Regions from separate parts of the Dorea sp. genome, predicted to be linked through region 2. Evidence: predicted binding sites of a transcription regulator. Region 2 holds the regulator's gene; the other holds the start of a gene.
The links. The regulator Rex, encoded in region 2, represses fermentation and respiration genes when NADH is low (regulators of the CRP and FNR family bind a similar motif). The targets are predictions, from matches to a motif close to ATTGTTAANTANTTAACAAT.
Positions count from the first base shown of each region.

Region 1: a site for Rex is predicted at 1,811-1,830, ahead of ACWJAF_RS03265 (oxidoreductase). Genes of this name have one in related genera too.

Region 1 is NZ_CDRRQK010000004.1:114,132-118,578, reverse strand. It holds gene ACWJAF_RS03265 (oxidoreductase) at 1-1,727, opposite strand, end outside; gene ACWJAF_RS03260 (oxidoreductase) at 2,183-4,105, shown strand; gene ACWJAF_RS03255 (nuclear transport factor 2 family protein) at 4,149-4,447, shown strand, end outside.
Region 2 is NZ_CDRRQK010000002.1:14,623-19,069, forward strand. It holds gene alr (alanine racemase) at 1-584, opposite strand, end outside; gene ACWJAF_RS01085 (NAD(P)H-hydrate dehydratase) at 590-2,089, opposite strand; gene ACWJAF_RS01090 (redox-sensing transcriptional repressor Rex) at 2,266-2,907, opposite strand; gene ACWJAF_RS01095 (ABC-F family ATP-binding cassette domain-containing protein) at 3,073-4,447, shown strand, end outside.

The DNA.
Region 1 (4,447 bases), on a different contig from region 2:
CGGAGGCTGTTCATCAGGATATTACGGTTTGGAAGACATACATTTGTCATAAGCTGTGGCTGCATCTCTACCATAGTTACCTCTACATCACCGATGCTTCCTGTCTGAACGAATGAAGCAGGACGTGCATCTGTCATCAGCATCTCAGCTGTCTCACAGGCAACTTCTCCACCACCTAAGATACATACAGTTCCCTTAGGTACGGTTACTTTACGGCTTAAGATGTCGTGTGTCGTAGTTACAGGGTAGTCTGTAAGACCTTTGATAAATGGTGGGATAAATGGTCTTGCACCAGTTGCTACGATAACTGCATCCGGAGCGAACTCTTTTACAGCTTCTACAGTAGCTTCTTTCTTGAATTCAAATGTAACACCGGCTTTGTTTGCACGGTATGTAAGGTGAGAGAGCCATTTACACATTTCCTGTTTTCCTGGAGATACTACAGCCAGTGCAAGCTGACCACCAACCTGGTTCTTCTTCTCCCATACAGTTACGTGATGTCCACGTTCAGCAGCAATAACAGCAGCGTACATTCCACCAGGGCCGGCTCCGATAACCAGAACATTCTTTGGTTCATCAACCGGATTGAATGGATAGTCATATTCATGACCGATCAGTGGGTTGATGTGGCACTGACATACCGGATGTGTAGGATCCTTTGGTGTGATACAACGTCCACCACAAGATGCACATGGAGTAATATCATCAAAGCGGTTCTCGTATGCTTTGTTCGGAAGGTCTGGATCAGCAAGTAATGGACGTCCAAGAGAAACACCATCTACAAGTCCACGCTCTACGATATCAGCTGCATAACGGATATCGTTGATCTTACCTACAACGAATACCGGGATATTAACAACTTTCTTAATCTCAGAAGCTTCATATACGTTACGTCCGATCTTCTGGCTGTGTGAAGGGATGATATCCTGCATATCTTCATACTGAACACCACCGGATACTTCTAACATATTAACACCGGCTGCTTCAAATTTTGGAGCAAGGTATAACATTTCATCTAATCCGTTACCACCTGCTACACGCTCAGAACCAGAGATACGAAGGATGATCGGGAAGTCTGGACTGACGTTCTTACGACATTCTTCGATGATCTCAAGGATCAGACGGGCACGGTTATCGATGGTTCCACCGTATTCATCCATACGTTTGTTACGAAGTGGAGAGAGGAATGCACCTGGAAGCATGTAAGCATGTGCTGCGTGTAATGCAATACCGCCGCATCCTGCTTCTTCTGCACGGCGTGCTGCCTGTCCGTACTGTTTGATGACTTTCTGGATTTCTTTAATAGTAGCAGGTCTTGATACATCACCATTTGCATTTGTATTGACAGATGGTCCGATCGGTGTGATTCCCTTCATGGCACAGATGGATTCCGGGCCTGGATGAATGATCTGTGGGATCAGTTCGCTTCCTGCATCTGTGACACGTTTTGCAAATTTTGCAAACTGTGGTACCAGTGAATCCTTATCAAGTGCTGTAGTTTTTCCTATATACCAGTATTTATGGTCAACGGTTACAGCGTCGATTACTACGTAGCCTGCTCCTCCTTCTGCACGACGTACGAAGATATCTGCCAGCTGTTTTGGTACAGTTCCGTTAGTTGCTTCATAATGCATGCTCATCGGTGCCATTGCGATACGGTTCTTTAAAGTTGTTTTTCCGAGCTTTAATGGACTGAAAAGCTTTGCGTTTTTCATATCTGTGATCATTTTATTTCCTCCTGAACATTTTTGTGAAATTTATCTGTTGCGTTTAAGTATAAACGAACAAGGAGTGGCATGTTTCACATTTTTTTGTTAAATAATCTACATTTTTTGAGAAATTCATGAGAAATTACTTCTGAAAATACAGACATTTTTTTGAATTTCACTACAGGAAATGAAATAAAACAGAAGAAAACTAGTGATTTGTGACAGGAAAATTTGATTTTTTGTACATTGTTTGTGCATTATAATTCTTGTTTTGTTCCGACATGGGCAATATGTACATGTTAAAATTTAGACAAGCTTTTCGAAAGACAGTATTAAAGCTGATATAAATGATTTACTACCGTAAAACAGATACGTTCCGCAAGCACCGGCAGAAATTCCCGTACCTGACCGGACCGATCTTCGGGACAATGGCTTCAATTACAAAAACGAAAGAAAAGAGGATGATTTCGAAAATGAGTTATGATGCATTGTTTTCACCTATTAAATTAAGAGGACTGGAACTGAAAAACAGAATCGTACTTCCGGGTATGAACACAAAGCTGGTAAAGAACAAACACGACGTAGCAGATGACCTGCCTGCATATCACGCAGCAAGAGCAGCTGGCGGATGTGGATTAAATATAGTAGAGCTTGTATCTATCTGTCCAGAATGTCATGCTTATCTGTACCTCGGACTTTACAATGAGCATCACAGAGACGAACTTAAGAAAGTAACAAAAGCAATCCATGATAATGGTGGAAAAGCAGCCGTACAGATTTGGCACGGCGGTTTTGTACCAGCGGACTTCTTTGATAAGACAAATAAACTGGAAACTCCAGAGACACTTACAGTAGAACGTATCCATGAGATCATAAAACAGTTCGGAGCATCTGCAAAACTTGCAGTGGAAGCTGGATTCGATGCACTGGAGCTCCACGGAGCACATACATATCTGCCACACGAATTCATGAACCCATCACTGAATACACGTACAGATGAATATGGTAACCAGAGCCTTGAGAACCGTTGCCGTTTCAATCTTGAAGTCATCCGTGAGATGCGTGCAAATATGCCGGAAGACATGCCATTACTGATGCGTCTGGATGCAGTAGATGAGATGCTTCCAAAGGTTACAACTGTAGAAGAGACCATCCAGTTCATTAACTGGGCAGAAGAAGCCGGAGTAGATGCAATCGACTTATCAAGAGGTAATGCAAGAAGTCTTGCAACCGTATACGAAGTACCACCATATAACCTGGAGCCAGGATTCAATATGGAAAACATCGCAAAGATCAAAAAAGCAATCAACATTCCTGTAATTGGTGTTGGACGTGTTAATATGCCAGAACTTGCTAATAAGCTGATCGAAGATGGCGACATTGACATGATCGCTGTAGGACGTGCACAGCTTGCAGATGCAGAATGGTGTAACAAAGCAAAAGAAGGACGTGAATGTGATATCCGTCGTTGTATCGGATGTACAGAAGGATGCTACGATAAAGTTATCGATCCTAAGGCTACACATATCACATGTACACGTAACCCAATGCTGTGTCTGGAATACAAGGGAATGCCAAAGGCAGAAACAGCGAAAAACGTTATGATCATCGGTGGAGGTATCGGTGGACTTGTAACAGCTGAGATATTAAAAGAACGTGGACACAATCCAGTTGTATATGAAGCATCTGAATGTCCGGGTGGAAGATTCGTATTAGCTGGTAAGGCTCCTAAGAAACAGGAATTTGAAGATGCTGTGAAATGGGAAGTTGAACAGTGCAAGAAGATGGGTATCGAGATTAAGACAAATACAACTGTTACACCAGAGATGATCGCAGAAGTAAAACCAGATCATGTAGTAGTAGCTACAGGTTCTGAATTTGCAATGCCAGATCTTCCGGGAGTAGACGGAGCAGATATCGTAACTGCTGAAGATGTACTTGCCGGTAAAGCAGAAGCAAAAGGAGAAATCCTGATCCTTGGTGGTGGTCTTGTTGGATGCGAGACAGCACAGTATCTGGTTAACAAAGGCGAGAAAAATGTCCGTGTTATGGACAGCAGACGTGTTGGAAAAGCAATGGGTATGCTCCGCAGTATGTTCCTTGATATTGAATATCCTGGAAAGACAATCCAGAAGAGCAACCGAAGCAAAGTAACAGCAATCGGTGATCATACTGTTGATTACAAATTTACAGATAAATTCAAAAAGACAAGCAATAAGTCACGCAGCTTCGATACATTAGTATTAGCAACAGGTGCAAAATCACGTCCGACAGAAGATCTGACATCAAAATGTGAAGAACTCGGAATCGCATACAACGTAATCGGTGATGCAAAGAAGGTTAACATGGGTATCGATGCAACAGCTGATGCATACAAAGTAGGTATGGAAATCTAAGATAGAAAAACTACTATATATAATTTAAGGAAGGATGAATATCATGACAGTAGAAGAACGTCTTGAAGCATTAGAAAAAGAGATACAGCGTCTGAAAGATGTACAGGCGATCAAAGAATTAAAGAGCAAATATTTCTGCGCACTGGATACAAAGAACTGGGATGAACTGGAGACAACAATGGCACCAGACATCGAGACAGCATACTCTAATGGTAAACTTGTATTCCACGGACCAAAGGAGATCACAGATTACTTCAAAAAATCTATGCCAAAGACAGAGATCACACTGCACCAGGGACACAATCCGCAGATATGGTTCGAAAGTGATACAGTAGCATATGG
Region 2 (4,447 bases):
TTTTTCAGTTCTTCTTTCATCCAGAGATATTTTTCGAGCTGTTCATTGGTAAATGTCTTATCTCCTTCATCTGCTTTTGAAAAATGTGTAAACATTCCTTCCATAACAATATTCGGAAGCTTACTGATCTTTGCGATCACATCTGCATTTTCTTTTGTAATCTGAAATCCAAGTCTTGACATTCCCGTATCCAGTTTGATATGTGCATAGACTTTACAATCCATCGCTGCCGCAAGTTCTGATACTTCTTTTGCCATCTCATAGCTGTAAAGTGTCATACGGACTTCATTACGCAACATAACTTCCCACTGATCCGGGAAAATGCACCCCAGCACCAGTACCGGCTTTTTCAGGCACGCATCTTTTAACAAAATAGCCTCATCCAGTGTCGCAACCGCATAACCCCAGATATAATCTTTTGCTTCCAGAAGTCTTGCGATCTGTACAGCACCGTGTCCATAACCATCCATCTTAATAACGGCCATGATCTGGGTACCTTCCTCGATATTCTTCTTCATCATCTCTATATTATATTCAACCGCATCCAAATCGACTCTGGCTAAAACTCTTGTATATTGTTTCACTGTTATTATTCCTCCAGTTCCATTAATGCTTTACTGATATATTCTATCAGATCTCTCGCCATTACACTATATACGCCTTTTTCAATTTTTGCAAGGTCACCGGACAATCCATGTACATAAGTACCAAGAGAAGCTGCTTCTTCCAGCTCTTTTCCCTGTGCCATAAATCCCGCAATGATACCTGCAAGCACATCACCGGATCCTGCTTTTGCCATAGCACAGTTACCTGTCTGATTTAACCGGATTCCTCTTTCTTCTCCTGCGATCAGCGTTCTGGAATCTTTTAACACACATACAATACGAAGTGTCTCCGCAAATTGTTTTAAGAACTCCACTCTGTCTTTTTTCAGATTTTCTACAGAATCTCCTGTTACTCTTGACATTTCCTTCATATGTGGTGTGATCACAAATCTTCTTCCTTCTATATGTCTTAAATAATTCTTATTATCTGCCAGAAGATTCAGCCCATCTGCATCAATCAGACATGGAACTCTTACATAATCAATCACTGTTTTTAATATTCTTTCTGCCGTTTTACTTTGTCCAAGTCCTGATCCGACACAGACTGCATCTGCCCACTCCAGTAACCGGATTACTTCTACCTGTTCAAAATCTTCATATGTCGTAATGATTGCTTCCGGAAGAAGTGTCTGAAGAATCGCCCTGTTGTCTTTTGCAGTATATATTCTCACAAGTCCGGCTCCTGCCATATATGCAGCATGCGCATTCAGATATGCGGCTCCTGCCATGCCCTTACTTCCTGCAATTATCAGTAGTTTTCCATAACTTCCTTTGTTAGAATCTTCTTCTCTTTTTGGAAGGAGCTTTCTGTAATCTTCTTTTTCATCACTTTTTACTATATCCGTATCATCCATCAGCGGCTGCGCAGAGATCCCGATATCCCAGACAACCGTTTTTCCGGCATATTTTCTTCCCTGTGCCAGTTCCAGTCCAAGCTTTTTGAACTGAAATGTGACCGTATAATCCGCCTCAAATGCACATCCAAGCACACATCCTGTTGTTGCAGATAATCCGGAAGGGATATCTACTGCAAACCTTACTGCATCCTGTGCATTCATCCATTCTATTACCTGTCTGTAAATTCCGTCCACATCACGGCTGAGACCGACACCGAATACCGCATCAATCACCAGACTGTAATGTCCGTCTTCCGGTATACAGTATCTGACTTTTCCGCCGCATGCCTCCAGTTTCCTGATCTGTTCTTTCGTTTCTTTCGTGCAATGCTCCGCATCTCCTACCAGAAATGCCTGTACTTTATAATCTTTTTCTAATAACATTCTCGCAATTGCGAATCCGTCCCCTCCGTTGTTTCCCGTTCCACATACGACACAGACATCCGAAAAATCCATTTTTTCCTGTTCCATTATCTGTATACATCCGTCTGCGGCACGTTCCATTAATTCCAGTGACGGAACACCTAACTTCTGAATGGTATATTGATCTGCAGATTTCATCTGCGCTGCATTTACCAAATACTGCATATCATCATCTCCCAACTGACATATTTACGCAACCTGAATCCTGATAATTTTGATAAAGGTACTTTGGTAATCTACAGAAGCCGCCACTGGCGGCTTCTGTAGAACACAAGTTGACAAAAGGACGTGTAAAAGTATATCCGCCTTACAGATTACTCTTACACGTCATTTTTATGTTTTTATTTATGATCTTCTTTGTAGCGGCTGATGTTATAAGACAGCTGCATCAGACTCTCTGATAAATGCACATTTTCAACCACAACATTATCTGGAAGGTTCAGATCTGTATGTGCAAAATTCCAGATAGCCCGCACACCGTTTTCCACCAGCATGTTTGCTACTTCAATTGCTTTTTCCTTCGGAATTGTAAGAACAGCAATATCTATATCATTGTTCTGTACAAATGTCTTCAGATCATCCATCATACGGATCGGCACACCACGGATCGATACGCCCTGAAGTCTTGGATTGACATCAAAAATCCCTCTCAGGATAAAACCACGGTTTTCAAAAGCTGCATAATTTGCCAGTGCCTGCCCAAGATTTCCGGCACCGATAATAATAATATTATGATCTTCTTCCAAACCTAATATCTTTCCAATCTCCGTATATAAATACTTTACATTATAACCATATCCCTGTTGTCCGAATCCTCCGAAGTTATTAAGATCCTGACGGATCTGAGATGCTGTTACTTTCATGCGCTTGCTCAGATCATTCGAAGAGATACGTTCTACACCATTTTCCAACAGTTCACCCAAATATCTGTAATACCTCGGCAGTCTTCTGATGACAGCACGAGAAATCTCTCTTTCTTCCAATATATTCACCCTTCCAATCTTAGTCTAGGATAATTATATAAAATTGAAAGATTATTGTCAAACTATTGTTGAATTTTATACAATTTCCGTTATAATAAAGTAGCATATGCAAATGCATTTTAGGAATACAGACAGAATAATGTATCCATATTTAGGAGGAAATTTATGATATTAGCATGTCACGGGATCCAGAAATCCTTTGGGGAACATCTCATTGTGAATGATGGATCTTTTCATATAGAGGATCATGAAAAAGCCGCTCTCGTCGGACCGAACGGAGCGGGAAAATCGACCCTTCTTAAGATGATCGTCGGTGAACTTGCACCGGACGGAGGGAATGTCATCCTCACAAAGGGGAAGACCTTAGGCTACCTGGCCCAGCATCAGGAAATGCAGAGTGGGAACACCATTTACGAAGAAGTAAAGACCGCAAAATCCGATATTATCGCGATGGAACGGCGTATCCGCGAGATCGAGATGGAATTAAAGCACCTATCCGGCGAAGCCTTAAATGACCGGTTAGAAACTTATAACCGCCTTACTGCGGCTTTCGAGCGCGAAAATGGTTATGCATATGAAAGCGAGATCACCGGTGTTTTAAAGGGGCTTGGTTTTACAGAAACTGATTTTACAAAACCCGTAGATACTCTTTCCGGAGGTCAGAAAACCCGTGTTTCCCTTGGCAAACTTCTGCTCACGAAACCGGATATTCTGCTTCTGGATGAGCCGACCAACCACCTGGATCTGAACTCCATCGCATGGCTGGAAACCTATCTTTTAAACTATCAGGGAGCCGTACTTATCGTCTCACATGACCGTTATTTTCTAAACAAAGTTGTGACAAAAGTTCTGGAAATCGAGCTTGGCACTCTTCGTACTTACATGGGAAATTACAGCGATTATGCTGCCAAGAAGCAGCAGCTCCGTGATATCCGTCTGAAAGAATACCTGAATCAGCAGCAAGAAATCAAGCATCAGGAAGCTGTCATCGAAAAGCTGCGTTCTTTCAACCGCGAAAAATCAATCAAGCGGGCAGAAAGTCGTGAAAAAATGCTTGAAAAGATGCAGACCATCGAAAAACCGGTGGAAGTCAATACCGACATCCATCTGAAACTTGAACCTTCCTGCGTCAGCGGTAACGACGTCTTAACCATCGAGCACTTATGCAAATCATTTCCGGGGCAGGAATTATTTACAGATATTAATCTGGAGATCAAACGTGGCGAGCATGTGGCTGTGATCGGTGATAACGGAACCGGTAAAACCACGCTCTTAAAAATATTGAACCATGTCATTGCAGCCGACTCCGGAACTTACACCCTTGGCTCCAATGTAAAAATCGGTTACTACGACCAGGAACATCATGTACTTCATATGGAAAAGACCATTTTTGATGAAATCTCTGATGATTACCCGGCACTTACCAATACAGAGATCCGCAATGTACTTGCTGCCTTCCTTTTCACAGGAGACGATGTATTCAAACAGATCAGCTCTTTGAGCGGTGGGGAACGAGGACGTGTTTCTCTTGCAAAGCTGA